3 regions of the Robertmurraya mangrovi genome follow, and region 3 is predicted to be linked to each of the others. Evidence: a T-box and tRNA genes for the amino acid it is inferred to sense, from the RefSeq annotation. Region 3 holds a T-box; the other regions hold tRNA genes.
The links. The T-box of region 3 lies ahead of proS (proline--tRNA ligase). A T-box ahead of a tRNA ligase gene usually reads a tRNA of that ligase, here a tRNA-Pro.
Positions count from the first base shown of each region.

Region 1 (7,291 bases), on a different contig from region 3:
TTATGTACATTGGTTATCTCAAGATCCAGAACGACTATCAGTATTAATAATAACTAACGACCAAGAACAGATGGACAAAGTATTTGAAAAAATAGGTCAGAATCCTATTTTAGCTCATTTAGAAGGAACCTCTTATCCATTAGAACTACAGAGATATTATCCAGAGATGCCTTTTGACACTATACCCGTATATTGTGTTTTTGACGACAATGATATCATCTTTCACACTCAAGATATAGAAGAACTAACTGAATTACTGGAAACTTGGAAACCGTCCTAATACAAGAAAAAGGTTAGCTCTTTTTCGCACTCCATAAGCTACCCTTCCCTTGTAATTTCATCATGTACTACACTCTTCTTTCGTTGTTGACAGGATGGAAATAAAAGAGTCATCTTCGTTCCAATTCCTACTTCACTTGAAATCTCCAACTGACCTTTCATTGCTTTTAAAATGCTCCTAACAACCATAAGACCTAAACCAGTTCCATTTCCTTCTTTTGTCGAGTAATAAGGTTCTCCAATACGTGCAATCTGCTCCTTTGTCATTCCCATTCCATTGTCCTGTACAATAATTAAGGTACTTTTTTCAGTGGACATCGTTGTCAGTAAGAGCGTACCTCCACTTGGCATTGCTTCGATACTATTCTTAATCACATTAAACAAGCACTGCCGAAATTTTGCACGATCCCCCTGGATGGCTGGAACAGGAAAAAAGTCTTTTTTAATATTCACCGAATGGCGATTCGCCAATGGAAGTACGGTATTTATGACATACCGCAGTTCTGCATAAACATCTAGCTCCACTACTTCTTCCAAAGAAGGCTTCGCAAATGTTAAATAATCCTGAATGACTTTTTCAGCCTGATTTAATTCTTCTGAAGCTATTTTGAGATACCCCCTCGTTTCCTCGGATAGCTCCTTTTTTTCTTGGACTAGTTGTAAAAATCCTTTGGCAGAGGTTAAAGGGTTTCTAATTTCATGTGATATAGCCGCACCTAAATGTTCCATCGCATCCATTTTTCTCGCTTGGATAACTTGTTCTCTTAACTGGTCGGTATGAGTGATGTACTCTAACATATATACAAAAATACTTATACCCATAAGTGGTACCAATAAAAATGGTAGCCATACGCTCATTTCACTAACTGGATCGTACAGATAAATACCTGCTAGAGAACCAACATGAGTACTTAATGTTAACATAATAGCAACCATTATTTTTCTAGACGAATGCTGTTGGATAAACCAAGGATGCAAAACATGCATAGCTAGTCCTAAAAGAAAATAGACTACAGCAGTAACGTAAAACCCACCATCAATGCCAAATGCAGCTCGTAATAACATCGTCAGACCAACGAAAATCCATCCCATATTAAAATACAACCCTGAAACTATTACAGGTATTACGCGTAAATCAAACCTGAATTCATGATTCACTGGTAAACTAAAAATAAAACATACAACAAGTGCTCCAAATAAAACGTGAAACCATATAATTTTAGAGGTTTTCCTTCCAAAACGATCGGACCACAAGTGATAGACAAACAAAATCCCAATCAACATAGAGAAGTTAAAGAGCAAGTGTTGAGTTGTAAGCATAGATGATTCCTTTCACATTTCTTTACTTAAATACTACAAAATATTGAAGAAACAAACAACTTTAGATTCAACCATTCGCAAAAAAGACACTAACTATTTTCAGTTAGTGTCTTGATTTAATATGTATGGCTCCGCAGGTAGGACTCGAACCTACGACCGTTCGGTTAACAGCCGAATGCTCTACCACTGAGCTACTGCGGAATAGTTAATATAATTCCCTAAAGTTAATCAAGCTATGCCGAATGTCCCCATCTCAGAATGTACTACAAGAAGAAGCTCGATGGGTACAACTCGTAGTTAATTCAGTGAAGTAATGCTCGTTGCTCTACCACTGAGCTACTGGGGAATAATTAATACAAAAATAGTATAATCAATTAATTAGTAATTATACAACTAATTAATGGTGGGCCTAAATGGACTCGAACCATCGACCTCACGCTTATCAGGCGTGCGCTCTAACCAGCTGAGCTATAGGCCCCAATTGGAGCGGGTGATGAGAATCGAACTCACGACATCAGCTTGGAAGGCTGAGGTTTTACCATTAAACTACACCCGCAAATAAATAAATGGCTGGGCTAGCTGGATTCGAACCAACGCATGTCGCAGTCAAAGTGCGATGCCTTACCGCTTGGCTATAGCCCAATAAAAAAAGAAATATGGGGCGACTGATGGGAATCGAACCCACGAATGTCGGAACCACAATCCGATGCGTTAACCACTTCGCCACAATCGCCGTAATACATGGTGGCTCAGGACGGAATCGAACCGCCGACACAAGGATTTTCAGTCCTTTGCTCTACCAACTGAGCTACTGAGCCGTATATTTAATCACTATTCAACATATTTTAGCTCCGTCCTTCGTCCCGATTTACGAGGATGAAAAAACATTGAAGTCATTCAAATCGGTACGCTGGATGCATCTTCAAGCAGCTTATTCATCGTGCTCTACCAACTGAGCTACTGAGCCGTATTCAAAAACGCTATTCAACCTATTTTTACTTCGTCCTTCGTCCCGATTTACGAGGATGAAAAAAACAATGAAGTCATTTAAATCGGTACGCTGGATGCATCTTCAAGCAGCTTATTCATCGTGCTCTACCAACTGAGCTACTGAGCCGTATATTTAATCACTATTCAACCATATTTTAGCTCCGTCCTTCGTCCCGATTTACGAGGATGAAAAAACATTGAAGTCATTCAAATCGGTACGCTGGATGCATCTTCAAGCAGCTTATTCAACGTGCTCTACCAACTGAGCTACTGAGCCGTATATTAAAATACTATTCAATTTTCATAAATAAATGGAGGAGGTAGAGGGATTCGAACCCCCGCGCGGTTTGACCCGCCTGTCGGTTTTCAAGACCGATCCCTTCAGCCGGACTTGGGTATACCTCCAAAAAATAATATGGTAGCGGCGGAGGGAGTCGAACCCACGACCTCACGGGTATGAACCGTACGCTCTAGCCAGCTGAGCTACACCGCCAAGATATATTAAGGTAAATTCTCTTTTCACCACTACGTTAAGAATAAAATTAAGGGAATCTTCCTTTTTCACTCCACTACGCTGATTTGAGTCCCCTTAAGTTGATTCAATGGTCGGGAAGACAGGATTCGAACCTGCGACCCCTTGGTCCCAAACCAAGTGCTCTACCAAGCTGAGCTACTCCCCGATATCTAGTTGTAACTGCTTGATAATAATGGCGCGCCCGAAAGGAGTCGAACCCATAACCTTCTGATCCGTAGTCAGACGCTCTATCCAATTGAGCTACGGGCGCAATACTTTTTATTTATCATTATTGAAAAAACTTGGTGCCGAGGACCGGAATCGAACCGGTACGGTAGTCACCTACCGCAGGATTTTAAGTCCTGTGCGTCTGCCAGTTCCGCCACCCCGGCACTTTCATTTGGAGCGGAAGACGGGATTCGAACCCGCGACCCCCACCTTGGCAAGGTGGTGTTCTACCACTGAACTACTTCCGCATTATATTAATTTTCTAGTCATAAGATAAAATATTATGGTGCGGGTGAAGGGAGTCGAACCCCCACGCCTTGCGGCGCTAGATCCTAAGTCTAGTGCGTCTGCCAATTCCGCCACACCCGCAATAAAATATGATACTTCTTTTGCTATCGAAAAGAACAATAATAAGGATACTTCTTTTGATATCGCAAAAATTAAGGAAACTTCTTTTTGCTATAGCAAAAATATAATAAGGGAATCTTTTTTGCTTACGCAAAAAGATTTGGTGAGCCATGGAGGACTCGAACCTCCGACCCTCTGATTAAAAGTCAGATGCTCTACCGACTGAGCTAATGGCTCTCAATAATTTAAAGAAGTAACTTTTTTACTTCACTACGTTACGTGGAAATTAAGAAAATAAGGAAAATTCTTTTTGCTCCACTAACATTCCGCAAAAAAGTTTTGGTGGAGGATGACGGGATCGAACCGCCGACCCCCTGCTTGTAAGGCAGGTGCTCTCCCAGCTGAGCTAATCCTCCAAAAAAAGTTTCTATTACTAAATTACTTCACAGCAACAGTTATAAATACTATCAAATCTAGTTGTTTGTGTCAAGACTAATTTCAGTCTCGCAACTCATTTCCTGCGAGAGTTATTATCTTACTAGTAGAGCTCAAAGAAGTCAATATAATTTAAATAAATCAATACTGGTGGATTTTTACACTAAATTAAATTAAAAATCTCATAATAAACCAAGTTTAAACAGCAACCACTAGTTACCGTTTGAACAGAATATGTTACAATAAAGACGAAAAATTTTAAATTTTCAATGATTTTATTAGGGGGAGAAGTAATGGAGGAAACAGTGGTTAAAGCGATTCAAGATTTTTATCCAGATGATTTTGCTTGGTGTTATGGATGTGGTCGTTTGAATGAAGATGGTCATCATCTTCGTACAGGTTGGCAAGGGGAAAATACAGTTACGATTTATACCCCAGAGAAAAAGTATATGGGTATACCAGGATTTATTTACGGAGGAATGATTGCTTCAATTATAGATTGTCACGGGACAGGTTCTGCCGCACTTGCTCTACATCGTAAGAATGGACATGAAATTGGAGACGGAACTGAACTGCCTAGGTTTGTAACAGCTTCACTTAACGTTGACTTTTTAAAGCCTACCCCACAAGATGTTCCACTGAAAGCAATTGGTACGATTGAAGAAATACATCCAAAGAGATGGAAAATACATACTGAGGTATATGCCAATGATACGCTATGTGCCCGTGGGGAAGTTGTTGCTGTTGTAATGCCAAGTACTTTCTTAAAATAAATCTATCGCATGATTTATTTTTCCCTTTATAAAGCAGTGAGATCCGGAAAACGGCCTCTCACTGCTTTTTTAGAATTTATTTAATACGGAAAGTATCCTATCTATTGATGCATGGTCTTCAGGAGCTGTATCTATATGATTCCAGAGGGTGTTTCCTTTTTCATCAAACACCCATGTTCCCCCTTGTATATATACATCATGGGTTTTCATTGCCTTTTGGACAAGCTTTTTCTGTTCTAGATGTTCTGGAAAGAAAGTTTTAGACCCTTGCATCAAAAATGCCTTTAAAGCCTTAGAAAGTAACTTCCATTTTTTCATTGTCCTATGCCCCATACTCCTATATAGCTCTCGTTTAACGTCGCCATAAACCGGAAATGGGAATGGGCCAAAAGCTTGTTCAAACTGCTCTAAATAGGAACCAATAGAAGGAGTAATAACGATAACTTGAAATCCTGTAGATGTTAATTCGCTATATCTCTCACGCAACTGCGTAAGCATTTCACGACAAACCGGTCAGCCAGGGTGCCTAAGGAAAACAACTAAACTCTTCTTCCCTCTAATAATGTCTCTAAAAGATTGTTCTTCATGAAACGGTCTTTGGAGAAATACATCCATACTTTCACCTCATTAGTGGTTCTAATCTTGTTTCTGAGAATTATCCATCATTTCATTCATTTTCACAAGACTATTTAAATTTAAAAAAAGGACGAGATTTTCTCATCCTAACATTTTACTTCTATTATTAATGGTTATGTTCCTCTTCAGCAGCCATAGCAATTGCTTTCGTTTCGTGGACGGTTCCAAATGGATGTTGTGGTGGTGCATAAATGGAGTACAGCTTTAGTGGTTCTTTTCCTGTATTAATTAAATTGTGCCATTTCCCTGCAGGTATGATAATGGCGTAACCATCAGATACTTTTTGTTGGAAATTAAGTTGTTCTTTTCGATCACCCATTAAAACCATGCCCTGCCCTTGTTCTACACGTAAAAATTGATCAAGATTCGGATGTATTTCTAAACCTATGTCCTCGCCAACATTAATACTCATTAATGTTAATTGCAAGTGGGTTCCTGTCCATATAGCTGTACGGAATGTATTATTTTGCTTTGTTGCCTCCTCTATATTAACGACAAAGGGTTGTTTACCGAAATCGGTAGCACGACTTGACATGGACTCATTTAAATAACCAAACCTTGTGGCACTTTCATGTTCATCCGTTAACGCTCTCAAAAATACATTTTGAAGCTGAGGCTGTTGATGCAGTAAATAGTTTTTATGATATTCGCCGTAGCTTTCAACTTCCTTATTATATGCTTTTTGTAATCCGTCTCTGTAACTTTGGAAAGGAGTTTTCTCGATTTGATACATCGGATGAGATCCAGTTAATTGAATATAGAGATTCGTGAACTGCATCAAATGAGCTTGCTTCTTTTCTATTGAATGTAGAATTTCACTTTTATGCTCTTGATTTGGAGCAAAATGAGCTAACTCTCTATGAAGTTCCATTGCTGAAGCCTCTCTTTTTATAGCTCCAAGCAACGACTCAGCAGCTTGGTGGTAATCTTCTTGAGAATATCTCAACATACTTAAATCAGTTGTCGGAGTGATACCACTAGCGTAATAAGGATATGAATACATATTGGGCATAAAATACATCTTTTTCCCTCCACAGATTTTTAATAAGAGCCTATCTTAAAACTTTCCACTTATAAAAATTGGAAAAAGGCCTTACGAAAATATCATATGCCTATGGGAAAAGAATGTACTTCAATTTATATGAATGGGCCTTCATCCAAGTCACCCAAAGATGTCACTTCATTATAATGAATTCAACGGTATGTTTGTCTCTACTATTCGATAAAAAACACACCACTTCTATTAAAGTAATGTCCTACTTCTAATTTTATTTACTTCTTCCATTATATTGTGCATCAACGCTTCCACTGTTTGGACCTTCGCTAATCTTGGACTTTGCCCGGACCAGAGTGACATGTATGCTGGATTGCTTTGTGCTGTTGAAGCTGACCTCATTTTTTGTGTCAGTGTGTTTTGTACAGGAAATACTGGAAGATTTGATTCATGTTTTTGCATATCCGAAATAAATTGATTTTTTATCCCCCTTGCCGATTTACCTGAAAAGGCACGAGTTAACACGATCTCATCTTCACTAGCATGAAAAATTGCTTCTTTATGAACAGCATTAGCACCACTTTCAACACAGGTTAAAAACGCGGTACCCATTTGAACTCCTTTTGCCCCTAGACAAAGAGAAGCCATTACACCTCTCCCATCCATAATTCCCCCAGCTGCTATAACAGGAATGCTTACACTATCTACAACTTGTGGAATGAGCGACATTAGACCAATTAAACTTTCTTGAACACCACCCAAATAATTTCCTCG
Region 1 is NZ_JAXOFX010000009.1:99,571-106,861, forward strand. It holds gene SM124_RS14355 (hypothetical protein) at 1-280, shown strand, start outside; gene SM124_RS14360 (ATP-binding protein) at 319-1,599, opposite strand; tRNA gene SM124_RS14365 (tRNA-Asn) at 1,726-1,800, opposite strand; tRNA gene SM124_RS14370 (tRNA-Ile) at 2,001-2,077, opposite strand; tRNA gene SM124_RS14375 (tRNA-Gly) at 2,082-2,155, opposite strand; tRNA gene SM124_RS14380 (tRNA-Gln) at 2,167-2,241, opposite strand; tRNA gene SM124_RS14385 (tRNA-His) at 2,257-2,332, opposite strand; tRNA gene SM124_RS14390 (tRNA-Phe) at 2,342-2,417, opposite strand; tRNA gene SM124_RS14395 (tRNA-Ser) at 2,902-2,994, opposite strand; tRNA gene SM124_RS14400 (tRNA-Met) at 3,006-3,082, opposite strand; tRNA gene SM124_RS14405 (tRNA-Pro) at 3,193-3,269, opposite strand; tRNA gene SM124_RS14410 (tRNA-Arg) at 3,298-3,374, opposite strand; tRNA gene SM124_RS14415 (tRNA-Leu) at 3,407-3,495, opposite strand; tRNA gene SM124_RS14420 (tRNA-Gly) at 3,505-3,579, opposite strand; tRNA gene SM124_RS14425 (tRNA-Leu) at 3,616-3,700, opposite strand; tRNA gene SM124_RS14430 (tRNA-Lys) at 3,841-3,916, opposite strand; tRNA gene SM124_RS14435 (tRNA-Val) at 4,020-4,095, opposite strand; gene SM124_RS14440 (PaaI family thioesterase) at 4,408-4,887, shown strand; partial or broken gene SM124_RS14445 (peroxiredoxin-like family protein) at 4,957-5,388, opposite strand; gene SM124_RS14450 (cupin domain-containing protein) at 5,630-6,544, opposite strand; gene SM124_RS14455 (NAD(P)H-dependent flavin oxidoreductase) at 6,767-7,291, opposite strand, start outside.
Region 1: it has a tRNA-Pro gene. The T-box ahead of proS (proline--tRNA ligase) is inferred to sense a tRNA for this amino acid. The anticodon was not compared.

Region 2 (6,055 bases), on a different contig from region 3:
AAAACAGAACAGAGTTATATAAAAGTATGAGCATTTAAACTTGACGATTTTTTAAGGAGGTTCAGGTATGCGTTTAGTGAAAACAGATATTGATGAATTATTGGAAGCTACCAGTGAACTAGCTGAGGACGATTGTAGTTATAGGCTCAAAATTATTGAAATTGACAAATTACTTGAAACTACACAAGACTGGTAAATATAGACTAAATTAAATATTAATATATTTGAAAGCTAAGCACCTGGTCTTAGCTTTTTTATTTTTACTTTCTACTTCTCCCCAATACCTTCCTACTCCGACAAGTGATTCCACATTAATGTTTAGATAGTCCTACTACCGGCACGAAAGAACCTTTAAAAACATACTTGACGAAAAGTTAGTTTCATTTTATAATTTATCTTGAAATCAATTATCTCGAATTAAAGATAAATTATAAAAAGGTGGATGAAACTAATGAGTAAAACTAATTGGACAGTAGATAACGCACATAGCAGTGTTGATTTTTCAATCAAACATATGATGATTGCTAACGTAAAAGGTACATTTAAAAACTTTGATGCTCAAGTTGAGGCTGATCCTTCTGATCTAACATCTGCATCTATTCAGTTTAATATTGATATTGCAAGCATCGATACACGTAACGAAGACCGTGACAACCACCTTCGTTCAGCAGACTTCTTTGATGTAGAGAATCACCCTACCATGACATTCAAATCAACTGAAATTGTAAAAACAGATGATGATGAGTATAATGTGACTGGTGAACTAACTCTTCACGGTGTAACTAAGCAAGAAACATTCTCTGTTACTTATGAAGGTTCAGGCAAAGACCCATGGGGAAATGAAAAAGTAGGTTTTAGTGTAGCTGGAAAGCTTAATAGAAGCGATTATGGACTTACATGGAACTCTGCTTTAGAAACTGGTGGAGTACTAGTTGGAGATAAAGTAAAAATTGACCTACAAATTCAAGCATTAAAAGCATAAAGGGATTATTAGATTATTACTACTAGTAAATTCTATAGATACATTTAGTAAAAGAGTCAGCCCTTTTGTTGGGCTGACTCTTTTAGTTAAAAAAACGATTATTTAACTACCTCGGCTTCTTCTGTAGAACTAATTTGAATAAGTTCTGGATTTTCAGAAAGAATGATGTTGAACGACCCTTTTGACAAATGAACGGTAAATATATTTCCTTGCTGTATTCCATCTACAAAAGTATTTTGGCTAAAGTTCTGCGGTTTCATATTTAGCTCGATATCTTTATTAGACATATTAACTAAGAAAATACCGTTATGTAAGTTTAAAAATTCACTTACTGATGCTGCAGCTAATTCATTTACTTCAGTCAATTCTTCTTCTGCATAAATGGAAGCAATTTTTAGGAAAATCTCTGTATTAGAAGATATTGCTGTAAACAATGGAGTTTGACCAGTAATCTCTTGATGAACAAAGCATTCCTTGTTAACTTCTTGCTCTGAATTGTAAGCCTCAAGGTAAACCTGGTCATCAATAAACCTGATTAAATTTTTCATAAATAAGGATAAATAATCTCTATAAAGTTCTTTTAAGGAAGTTGTCTCAATATGAACTAAATTTTCTACTAGAACTTCAATATCCCCATTTTTGATTGCTTCAAATTTATCATCAGAAAGGCTATTTTCATTCTTATATTCGTTTAAAGCTAGTGAGAATTGTTCAATAGTCATATACTCTCGATCCACTAAAGCTTGAGCTAATAATAAATGATTTTGTTTTTGAGCAGTAAGCATACCCTCTAACTGGTCATTCGTCAAGAAACCTAATTCGATTGCTATTTCACCAAATCTTTTATCCATCTGTGTTTGTTTAAGATGAGTTTCTTCTACTTGTAATGGAGTCATATAACCTTCATCTACAGCAAGTACACCCAACTTAACATGAACAGATTTTTGTAATTCAAGTGCATCTTTTAGCTGTTCACTAGTTATATACCCACGGTTCAATAGATAATGGCCGAAGTATTGACTAAACATTTAAACTTCCCTCCTTTTCTTCAAGCAGTATTCTTTCAATTAAGTTAGTAACTGCCTCTAATGTAATTGGCTTTTGTATAAAATCATAGGCACCCTTCTCTAATGCCTTTTTTAGATGTTCCTTAGTACCTGCAGAAGATGCCATTACCACCTTAATTTCTTGGTTTGAAGCTTTAATTTCTTCTAATGCTTCAATTCCGTCCTTATCAGGCATTACAATATCCATGAAGATTAAATCAGGTGAATGTTTTATAGCCATTTCAACAGCAACCGTACCGTTCTCTGCCTCAATAATATCACTACACTTACATTTTTCTAATGTACTTCTTAGTTTTTTTCGAATTAATGCGGAGTCGTCACATATTAATACTCTCAAATTGTTTTCCATCTCTGTCATCTCCCTAAGCAATTTCTCTCCATCACAAATCTAGTTCTACGTACCTGTTCATATCTCCTTCAATAATTCAAAAAAACTATTACTTTATGACTAATTATTGAACATGGGCATATTTCAAGTTTAAAAGTTAACTTTCTAAAATGAGTCACATATTTAGAATAACTAAGCGGAATCTATACGTTCTCGCTTAGCAAATAAATATGAATATCTAAACTAGTTTAAGGAAATATTTTTATTAGTATATATAAGGAGAATAAACATGAGGTTAGTTGGAATTTGTTATAAATGTAATGGGAGTGGATATTTAAAAAAATACTTCTTCTATAAGAAAGAATGCTCGACTTGTACAGGCTCTGGAAGATATATTCAATCAATTCAGGAGTATCGCAACAGTTAGTTACTGATTGATGCAGATTTTATCCTAGATAACTTGTTAAGTTTGAATTCCTTTAAAGTAGAGGTTAGAAAAAGCACAAAAAAAGCTAGGTATAGAACCTAGCTTTAGAATTTATGTATGGCTCCGCAGGTAGGACTCGAACCTACGACCGTTCGGTTAACAGCCGAATGCTCTACCACTGAGCTACTGCGGAATAGTTAGTATTAATCTCACTAATTGTATATGATGGGCCTAAATGGACTCGAACCATCGACCTCACGCTTATCAGGCGTGCGCTCTAACCAGCTGAGCTATAGGCCCATATGGAGCGGGTGATGAGAATCGAACTCACGACATCAGCTTGGAAGGCTGAGGTTTTACCATTAAACTACACCCGCATTATTTTTTGGAGGCGGCACCCGGATTTGAACCGGGGATAGAGGTGTTGCAGACCTATGCCTTACCACTTGGCTATGCCGCCATATAACTGGGCTAGCTGGATTCGAACCAACGCATGTCGCAGTCAAAGTGCGATGCCTTACCGCTTGGCTATAGCCCAAAGATTATTCAGTAAAACTTTTATGGGGCGACTGATGGGAATCGAACCCACGAATGTCGGAACCACAATCCGATGCGTTAACCACTTCGCCACAACCGCCATAATTCACTCTGGCAGGGGTAGTAGGAATCGAACCCACACCAAAGGTTTTGGAGACCTTCGTTCTACCTTTAAACTATACCCCTAAATAAGAAAATGGTGGAGGGGGACGGATTCGAACCGCCGAACCCTAAGGAGCGGATTTACAGTCCGCCGCGTTTAGCCACTTCGCTACCCCTCCAAAATAAAAGGTGGCTCAGGACGGAATCGAACCGCCGACACAAGGATTTTCAGTCCTTTGCTCTACCAACTGAGCTACTGAGCCGTTTTTTGAAATACTATTCAATATGTTTTGCTTCGTCCTTCGTCCCGATTTACGAGGATGGAAAGACAAAGATGTAATTCAAATCGGTACGCTGGATGTTTTTTCAAGAAGTATATTCATCGTGCTCTACCAACTGAGCTACTGAGCCGTATATTTCATATTAATTTCTCAAATTAAACGAGTATTATATAGTATGGCGGTCCCGACGGGAATCGAACCCGCGATCTCCTGCGTGACAGGCAGGCATGTTAACCGCTACACCACGGGACCAGATGGATTATTGCGGGGACAGGATTTGAACCTGCGACCTTCGGGTTATGAGCCCGACGAGCTACCAGACTGCTCCACCCCGCGATAATAGTATTTGTTTTAGATTGCAGATGCTCTTTGTTAAGCATTTTCTATTCCGATAAACCGCCTCGATTTCAGAAAGCATCTCAAGAAGTGGCTCAATCGGTGCGCTGTAGAGTAATCGAATAAGCATATTCGACCGTGCTCCACCCCGCGATAATAGTATTATAGATATTCTTTTTAAAAATGGAGGAGGTAGAGGGATTCGAACCCCCGCGCGGTTTGACCCGCCTGTCGGTTTTCAAGACCGATCCCTTCAGCCGGACTTGGGTATACCTCCAATAAAGTTTAAATTATGGTAGCGGCGGAGGGAGTCGAACCCACGACCTCACGGGTATGAACCGTACGCTCTAGCCAGCTGAGCTACACCGCCAAATTATTATGGTAGATTCTTTTCACTCCACTACGTTCCGTGAAAAAATCTAAGTGGAGCCTAGCGGGATCGAACCGCTGACCTCCTGCGTGCAAGGCAGGCGCTCTCCCAGCTGAGCTAAGGCCCCATAAAATTGATGGTCGGGAAGACAGGATTCGAACCTGCGACCCCTTGGTCCCAAACCAAGTGCTCTACCAAGCTGAGCTACTCCCCGATATCTAGTTGTTAACTACTTAAATATAGTGGCGCGCCCGAAAGGAGTCGAACCCATAACCTTCTGATCCGTAGTCAGACGCTCTATCCAATTGAGCTACGGGCGCAAATTAAGTACTAGTGTATATACTAACTACTTTTGCTTCTGCAAAAAAGTTAAATGCCGAGGACCGGAATCGAACCGGTACGGTAGTCACCTACCGCAGGATTTTAAGTCCTGTGCGTCTGCCAGTTCCGCCACCCCGGCATATTTTTGGAGCGGAAGACGGGATTCGAACCCGCGACCCCCACCTTGGCAAGGTGGTGTTCTACCACTGAACTACTTCCGCGTTACATTATTTTTGGTAAAGTGTTTACTAGAAAGAAAAATATGGTGCGGGTGAAGGGAGTCGAACCCCCACGCCTTGCGGCGCTAGATCCTAAGTCTAGTGCGTCTGCCAATTCCGCCACACCCGCAATGTAATTTAAGGAAACTTCTTTTGCTTACGCAAAAACATAATAAGGAAATCTCTTTTGCTTACGCAAAAATTAAGGAAACTTCTTTTGCCATCGCAAAAAAGTTTGGTGAGCCATGGAGGACTCGAACCTCCGACCCTCTGATTAAAAGTCAGATGCTCTACCGACTGAGCTAATGGCTCATACTATTATGGTGCCGGCGATAGGAGTCGAACCCACGACCTACTGATTACAAGTCAGTTGCTCTACCAACTGAGCTACACCGGCACGATATATTTTTTTTTTGCTTCACTACGTAACGTGAAAAAAATGGTGGAGGATGACGGGATCGAACCGCCGACCCCCTGCTTGTAAGGCAGGTGCTCTCCCAGCTGAGCTAATCCTCCATAAAAAAAGTTGCTTTTACTCCACTACGTTCCGTAAAAAAAATTGGTGACCCATACGGGATTCGAACCCGTGTTACCGCCGTGAAAGGGCGGTGTCTTAACCGCTTGACCAATGGGCCTAGATTAATTACCTCTAAGAGGAACTATATTAGGATAGCATTTTCTTTAATTACAGTCAACACTTTTTTAAAAGAAAATGTTCGCCTGGCGACGTCCTACTCTCACAAGGGGACAGCCCCTAACTACCATCGGCGCTGAGAAGCTTAACTTCCGTGTTCGGTATGGGAACGGGTGTGACCTTCTCGCTATCGCCACCAGACTATGTAATTTAGAAGGATTGATCTTTTCACTATCGTGAAAAATCATAGTTATGCCTTCAAAACTAGATAATGATTGAAGAAGAAGAATTCGAGTAATCACCAATAATGTGGTTAAGTCCTCGATCGATTAGTATCAGTCAGCTCCACATGTCACCATGCTTCCACCTCTGACCTATCTACCTGATCATCTTTCAGGGATCTTACTAGCTTGCGCTATGGGAAATCTCATCTTGAGGGGGGCTTCATGCTT
Region 2 is NZ_JAXOFX010000001.1:34-6,088, reverse strand. It holds gene SM124_RS00145 (hypothetical protein) at 68-196, shown strand; gene SM124_RS00140 (YceI family protein) at 452-982, shown strand; gene SM124_RS00135 (cyclic di-GMP-binding domain-containing protein, MshE-related) at 1,081-2,010, opposite strand; gene SM124_RS00130 (response regulator) at 2,003-2,398, opposite strand; tRNA gene SM124_RS00125 (tRNA-Asn) at 2,923-2,997, opposite strand; tRNA gene SM124_RS00120 (tRNA-Ile) at 3,031-3,104, opposite strand; tRNA gene SM124_RS00115 (tRNA-Gly) at 3,108-3,181, opposite strand; tRNA gene SM124_RS00110 (tRNA-Cys) at 3,191-3,264, opposite strand; tRNA gene SM124_RS00105 (tRNA-Gln) at 3,271-3,342, opposite strand; tRNA gene SM124_RS00100 (tRNA-His) at 3,366-3,441, opposite strand; tRNA gene SM124_RS00095 (tRNA-Trp) at 3,454-3,527, opposite strand; tRNA gene SM124_RS00090 (tRNA-Tyr) at 3,539-3,622, opposite strand; tRNA gene SM124_RS00085 (tRNA-Phe) at 3,634-3,706, opposite strand; tRNA gene SM124_RS00080 (tRNA-Asp) at 3,901-3,976, opposite strand; tRNA gene SM124_RS00075 (tRNA-Met) at 3,987-4,060, opposite strand; tRNA gene SM124_RS00070 (tRNA-Ser) at 4,245-4,337, opposite strand; tRNA gene SM124_RS00065 (tRNA-Met) at 4,354-4,430, opposite strand; tRNA gene SM124_RS00060 (tRNA-Ala) at 4,485-4,557, opposite strand; tRNA gene SM124_RS00055 (tRNA-Pro) at 4,568-4,644, opposite strand; tRNA gene SM124_RS00050 (tRNA-Arg) at 4,674-4,750, opposite strand; tRNA gene SM124_RS00045 (tRNA-Leu) at 4,805-4,890, opposite strand; tRNA gene SM124_RS00040 (tRNA-Gly) at 4,898-4,972, opposite strand; tRNA gene SM124_RS00035 (tRNA-Leu) at 5,015-5,099, opposite strand; tRNA gene SM124_RS00030 (tRNA-Lys) at 5,206-5,281, opposite strand; tRNA gene SM124_RS00025 (tRNA-Thr) at 5,291-5,366, opposite strand; tRNA gene SM124_RS00020 (tRNA-Val) at 5,410-5,485, opposite strand; tRNA gene SM124_RS00015 (tRNA-Glu) at 5,530-5,604, opposite strand; rRNA gene rrf (5S ribosomal RNA) at 5,688-5,804, opposite strand; partial or broken rRNA gene SM124_RS00005 (23S ribosomal RNA) at 5,913-6,055, opposite strand, start outside.
Region 2: it has a tRNA-Pro gene. The T-box ahead of proS (proline--tRNA ligase) is inferred to sense a tRNA for this amino acid. The anticodon was not compared.

Region 3 (7,291 bases):
ACTTGCATTTAACTGTTCACTGCTTGAGGCTACTTGTGATGCGGAGTCTCGAACCTGACCTACTACCCCTCGTAGGTCCTCAACCATACGATTGACTGATTCGACCATTTGACCAATCTCATCTTTACTCTTTACTTTAATGGTTTCAATTGAGAAATCACCTTTTGCTACCTTCTCAATCGCTCTTGAAGCCTTTACGATAGGTCTCGCTAATTGGCCAGAAACAAGAATAGCCAACCCTAAAGCAAGAATAACTGCAACGATACTTATTATAATTACAGTTAAACGAATACCGTCTACAGATTTTGAAGTTGCTTTTGTACCCTCTTCTAAGCTCTTTTCTTGGATGGCAATCAATTCATTTCCCTTGGCTAAAAAATTGCTTCCTATCGTTTTGGCATCGCCCTTTAGGATAAGCAAATATTCTAATTCTTCATTTGCCTTTTTATGTACAACTTGCTGAGCAATTGTTTCCTCAAATTGAACCCCAATTTCTTCAAGCTCTGTTAATATTTTTTTGCCCTCTGGTGAAACAATACTAACTTTTAAAAGTTCCAATTCTACCTTATAGTCTCTTAGAGCCTGTTTATACTCTTCTAAATAACTGTTGCCACCTGTTAGAAGATAGGCACGAATCGCACTTGATTGTTCTAACATTTCTTCTTTTAATTTTTCTACTTGCATCAGCTTGGTGACTCGATCTTCAATGAGTTCATTATAGGACTTGTCCACTTTCATCAGTTGGTATATCCCTGTTCCGGAAACTGCCAACAAAAGAATCAAAACTAAACCAAAACTACCTATTAATTTTTTTCTCACGGTCATGTTTGTACTATTTTTAATCAATCGATTAACAAGCTTATTCTTGCTTGCCCCCTTCATATGTAATCACTCCTTTAGCCCTTATTAATTTAGATACATTATACCAGTTTTTATAGAGAAAACTGAAAATAAAGGTAATTTTTTTATTTTTACTATATAACAGTAAAAAAGTCCTAGTTATTAAGTCGAATTCTATACTTGGTCGTTCCAATTCTATTTATAGTAATTATCATATATAAATGGATATACTAAAGCTTAACTATATGTAACATTCTGAACAAAGGAGGTTCAATAATGGACACTCTAACCATTAGAATTATTTTTATATTAGGCCTTATTACTGATCTATTTCTAACATTATATTTGTTTAGAATTATGGATGAAATCGGTGTAGGAGCATTTATTCTATTAGTTGTCCTCCTCTTTGGGGGAACGATATTTATGTATTTTATTTTAAGGAGAAATATCAAAACAAAACGCTAATGCCTTCTAGACATTAGCGTTTTGTTTTGTAGAGTAACATCTCAGTTAATATAGTTTTTCTTGGTAAAAGTAATTTGGCTTTATGATTTCATCTTTGTAACCTCGATGAAAGATGTGCGTAGTTGCAGGTGATACAGGGGGAATCAACCAATCCCAATCTCCGGTTAGATTTCGGTTAGCCGCTTGCTCCTTTTGTTCAAACAATTTAAATTGATGTGCAGCGGTATGATGGTCGACAATGCTTACCCCTGCATTCTTATAGGAATGTAAGACTGCAATATTCAGCTCTACTAATGCTCGGTCTTTCCAGAGTGAAGAGTTCCTATTCATATCAAGATTTAGTTGTTCTGCGATTTTTGGCAACATATTGTAGCGGTAGTCATCGGCTAAATTCCTTGCCCCAATTTCTGTGCCCATATACCATCCATTAAACGGGGCTGCCGTATAGCGAATCCCGCCGATTTCTAGACACATATCAGAAATAAGAGGAACCGCATACCATTTTACTTGTAATTCCTCGAACCAGCTAAGCTCAGGGTGATGAATAGAAACCTCTAAAACATGTGTCTTAGACAAAGGAAATGGTTTTGGTGAAGACTCATTTATTTGAATCACTAGTGGTAAAACATCAAATGGAGTCCCTTCTCCTTGCCAACCTAGTTCCTCACACTTTTTCGTTAGAGCAATAGATGCTGGGTCACCTATAACACCATATTCTGTTTCATATCCAGCATAACGAATCAACTGATGGTTCCAAATTCTAATTCTATTTTGATCTGATTCTTGTTTAAAAATAGTAATAGTAGGTCTAATTTGTCCATTGTTTGTAGCGAATTGAATATGGTCTTCTAATGCCTCAAATATGTCCGATTCTGTATTTAGATTTCTCTTATCTCGAACGGTCAAACTGTCCCAAAACAGTCTTCCAATACAACGGTTGCTGTTTCTCCAGGCCATTTTAGCACCATGTTCTAATTCCTCAAAGGTATGTTCATAGTACCCAAATTCAGTAATCTTTTCTTTTATTTGAAGTATTCTAAGATTTATTTCATCATCGTTCTTGTGCAACTCTTTATAACAAGTAGTTATAAATTGTTCTGCTTCAGCAAGCAATTGATCTTTCAACTGCTGAGCCCCCTATCTACATAAAAACTAACAAAATTATCCCCATCTTATTTCAGAATGAACGAACTTGTCAAACCTCCGTATGCCTTGCTAGATTTCAATGCTTATAAACATGCATGGTTATGTCCCATTTTATATATCTAACTCTAATTCAACGAGTTAACTATACGTTGAACAATTTCTTCCCCGCTTAATATCTTCTCTCCTCCACCTTGGGCTTGGGTTTCGTTTCCTCCACCTTTTCCGTTAATCAATGGAAGAATATTTGCAACAAGGGCTTTCATATTAACAGCTGCCTCTTTACCTCTGCTACACACAATCTGGATTTGATTTTCGTTTTCGGAAATTAAGAACACATTTAACTCTTCCTTTTTTGATACCAGTATTCTTGCTTGTTTTTGGAGTTGTTGGATGGTTCTTCCTTCATAAACTTGGCCAACAATTTGATGTTGATTAATGATTGAGGACTGATTTAGTAATAGGTCCGTCTCTAAATGAAGTAATCGGTCAGTTGATTCTTCTAATAGCTTTTCAAGTTCCTTATTTTTATCTAAAAGTCTTCCAACGGCTAGTTCCATGTCTTGTTCAGGTGCATTTAATTGTTGGGTTAGTTTGGATAAGACTTGGTGTTTCTGATAAAAATGCTTTAACACTCGATTACCGCAAATAAACCCAAGGCGAACTTTTTTCTTCTGTCTCTCCCAATCAAGAATTTTTATAGATGAAACTTGGCCTGTTGAGCTTGGATGAGTTCCTCCACAACCGTTGTAATCAAATTCAGGTATGATCACTAGCCTTATATCTTCTGTAACGGTTGGTTTCTTTCTTAAAGGATATTGTGTAACTTCCTCTAAAGTAATCCATTTCGTTTCAATCGGTCGGTTCTCTAATATTATTTGATTTGCTAGTTTCTCAGCTTCACGAACTACTTCTTCTGTTAATTCTTCTACATTCAAATCAATGGTTAGTGTTTCATTTCCTAAATGGAAGCCGATTGTTTCCATGTCAAAAAGCTCCGCGAAAGCAGCAGAGAGAATATGTTGTCCTGCATGCTGCTGCATGTGATCAAATCTTCTCTCCCAATTGATTACACCAGACACTTCAGCTTTACCCTCTAATGGTCTATTTATGTAATGTCTTATCTCATTGTCAACTTCTTCTACGTTTATCACGTCAACTCCATCTATTTGACCTGTATCAAAAGGCTGTCCTCCACCAGTTGGATAAAATGCTGTTTCCCCTAAAACAACATATGTATGGCCATTCTCATCTTCTTGCTGTTTTAATAATTTTGTTGAAAATGATTGGATATAAGAATCTTCGTAATATAATTTTTTCATCGATAATCTCCTTAATTGGGGTCAGTCCCCCTTTATTACATTAAAGGGGGACTGATCCCGTTTTCTAATACGCTTTAGCCCAGTAAACTAATTTTTCGGCTTCTTTACCGCAACATACACAGTTACTAGAAACTTTCTCTTGTTCAAATGGGATACATCGTGAAGTGGCACTTGTTTGCCCTTTGATTTGATCTTCACAATCTTTATCGCCACACCACATTGCTTTGATAAACCCTGGGTTGCTTTCAAGATTTCCTTTAAATTCATCCATATTGGTTGCTACTGTTGTCTTCTGTTCACGTAGCTCTCTTGCTCTCTCATACAGATTTTGCTGTATATCTTCTAACATTTGTGGAAGTTTTGTTTCTAGTTCTGCCATTGGAACAAACGTTTTTTCACCCGTATCTCTTCTTACTAGAACAACCTGTTTGTTCTCAATATCTTTTGGTCCCACTTCTAAACGTAGCGGAATCCCTTTCATTTCGTGTTCATTAAATTTCCAACCAGGTTTTTTATCACTAGCATCTATTCCTACTCTGGCAATTTTAGAGAGAGTCGCTTTCAAATGATAGGCAAAATCAAGTACTCCCTCTTTATGCTGAGCAATTGGAACAATCATCACTTGAGTTGGTGCCACTCTAGGAGGAATAATTAATCCTCGATTATCACCGTGAACCATGATCATGGCCCCGATAACTCGAGTAGTGAATCCCCAAGAAGTTTGGTGCACATATTGTAATTCTCCCGTTTGGTCACTAAATTGAATCCCAAATGCTTTAGCAAAGCCGTCTCCTAGATGATGGGAAGTTGCTGATTGTAAAGCCTTTCCATCATGCATCAAACTTTCCACCGTATAAGTAAACTTAGCACCAGCAAATTTTTCTTTTTCCGTTTTTTGTCCCTTTAATACTGGTATCGCTAATACATTTTCAAGTACATCTGCGTATACCTCTAGCATTTTCGTTGTCTCTTCATGGGCTTCCTCATCCGTTGCGTGACAAGTATGCCCTTCCTGCCATAAAAATTCTAAAGTACGAAGGAATGGCCTTGTTGTCTTTTCCCATCTTACTACGTTACTCCATTGGTTATAGAGCTTCGGTAGGTCTCTATAAGAATGAATAATATTTTTATAATGCTCACAGAATAGTACTTCCGAAGTAGGACGTACACACAAACGTTCTACTAACTCTTCAGAACCTCCATGAGTCACCCAAGCTACTTCTGGTGCAAACCCCTCAATATGATCCTTTTCTTTTTGTAATAAACTTTCAGGAATAAATAAAGGCATATAAACATTTTCATGACTTGTTTCCTTAATCCGAAAATCTAATTCATTTTTTATGTTCTCCCATAGAGAATAACCATAAGGTCGAATAATCATAGATCCTCTTACACTTGAGTAGTCAATTAAGTCTGCTTTCGTAACAACATCTGTGTACCATCGTGCAAAATCCTCGTCCATGTTCGTAATCTCTTTAACAAAATCCTTAGCCATCTGGCTTCACCTCATTATTCTCATTATTTTATTCCTTCAGCTAGAAAAATAAAAAAGCCCCACTTCATAAATAGGGACCAATAATTTGGCGGTACCACCCTAATTTATAAAGCGAGGCTTTATACACTCTTTCACTCTAACGGATTTATTCCGCTCTATCTTCACTTGTTTCGATAGAGAACTCAAAGGCAGGTTCAAATGGTATCTTTAGAAATCTCCCAGCAAGTGATTTCCTCTCTGTAAAAGATCTTACATTTTACTAATCCTTATCAACGTTTCGTATATTTTTTTCAAAATTATATATATAGATGAATATATTGTCAAATTGAATTTTACATTGTCCACTCTTTATGCTTTAGAAACCTCACTCAGTTCATAGTAATGAATTTTTGCAGGTCGATAAACAAAAATACACAAAACGATTGAGATGACGATAGAAATTCCACTAAAGACTAAGCATATAAACTGAAGGCTCAGTATTTCTGCTAGAAAACCTAGCATGAGGGTGAAAACAATCTGGATAATAGCTTGTATGAGATTCGTAGTGGAACTAAAACGCCCCATCATATTGATTGGAACATTATTTTGGAAAAATGTCATATAACCAGTATTCGCAAATGCAGAAAACACTCCAAATATGATAAATCCAACAGCCGCTAAAAACAGTGTGGACGATGAATAAAAGACGAAATAGCCCCCTGCTGTGAGAATCATACCTAATCCTATAAACATTCTTAACGAAATCTTATTTGCTACAAGCGTTGCTGCAGAAGACCCTGCTAAATAGGCACCTCCAGCAATACTCAAAAGTAAACCATAATCTCTTTCGGTTAAGCCTATAACTCCTTTAATAAACGTTGCTTCTTGAGAGTCTAACGCAAAACCAATTAATGTAGCTATTTGAAATAGTAAATAAATAAAACTAAAATAGCCGGCTGTTTTACTAAAATGAAGGACGGATTTCCAATCTTGAGAAACATGAGCTAGAGTGATTCGCTCTCTTTTGCCTTCCGTTTGATTATCAACATTAGGTAAGTAGTAAATAATGAGTGCACAAACTATAAATGAAATCGCGTTAATAAAAATACAAACATCAATACTTGTATACATAATGAGTAGACCAGAGATACTTGGTCCCACTAAAAATGCCCCAGATGATGTAAAACTAAAAATGGAATTAAAACGCTTCCTTTTTTCTGGAGGAACTAGCTTGGTCATATAGGTAGTTGAGCTTGGTCCAAATAAGGAACCAGCGATGTTTACGATAAACATTAATACATATATTCCCCATAAAGAATTAATAAATGGGATACACCCAATGAGTATTCCTCTAACAACATCGGTTATAATCATTAAATGTCTATTATTCATTCGGTCAATTAGACTTCCTGACCAAGTATTGGTTACGAGGACAGCTAATGGCCTTATGATAAACAGGCCCGCAACAGCTGCGGGTGATCCTGTTAAATCCAGAATTAATAGGTTAATAGCAACAAAATAAATCCAGTTTCCAAGATTCGAAACTCCAATGCCGGATATAAGTAATAATGGGTTTTTCCAAGTTTGCATATTTTCATTCTCCTACATTATACTGCCCGATTAATTTTTTGAGTTTTCCCCTCCTGACAGACGCCAATAACTATAGATAAAAATAAACATCATTATAGAAATGATAGTAGACATCCAATCTAATAGAATAGGAGCCCTCTTATTTACCTCAAACAAAATGATTCCATCTCCAACTTTGTTACTTACGCTAAATAAAACTCCGTAACATACATTCAACCCCCAGTGAATGCCCGTTGTCATCCAGATGGAATTAGTTTTATAAATGGCATATGTTAGGCTCAGTCCTAAAGCGATAGAAAATATTGTATTTTGAACGCTAAACCCAGCAAACCAAATGTCATCAAAGGAGTAAATCAAAATCGACAATATGAAAATTAAATATATGGGTAGTTTCCCTTTTAAAGAATTAAACACTAGGCCCCTTACAATCATGTCATTTATTAATGAACCTAAACCA
Region 3 is NZ_JAXOFX010000003.1:346,119-353,409, reverse strand. It holds gene SM124_RS07380 (methyl-accepting chemotaxis protein) at 1-882, opposite strand, end outside; gene SM124_RS07375 (hypothetical protein) at 1,117-1,305, shown strand; gene SM124_RS07370 (nitric oxide synthase oxygenase) at 1,351-2,430, opposite strand; gene SM124_RS07365 (alanyl-tRNA editing protein) at 2,577-3,770, opposite strand; gene proS (proline--tRNA ligase) at 3,835-5,265, opposite strand; T-box leader at 5,335-5,547, opposite strand; gene SM124_RS07355 (MFS transporter) at 5,614-6,834, opposite strand; gene SM124_RS07350 (CPBP family intramembrane glutamic endopeptidase) at 6,865-7,291, opposite strand, start outside.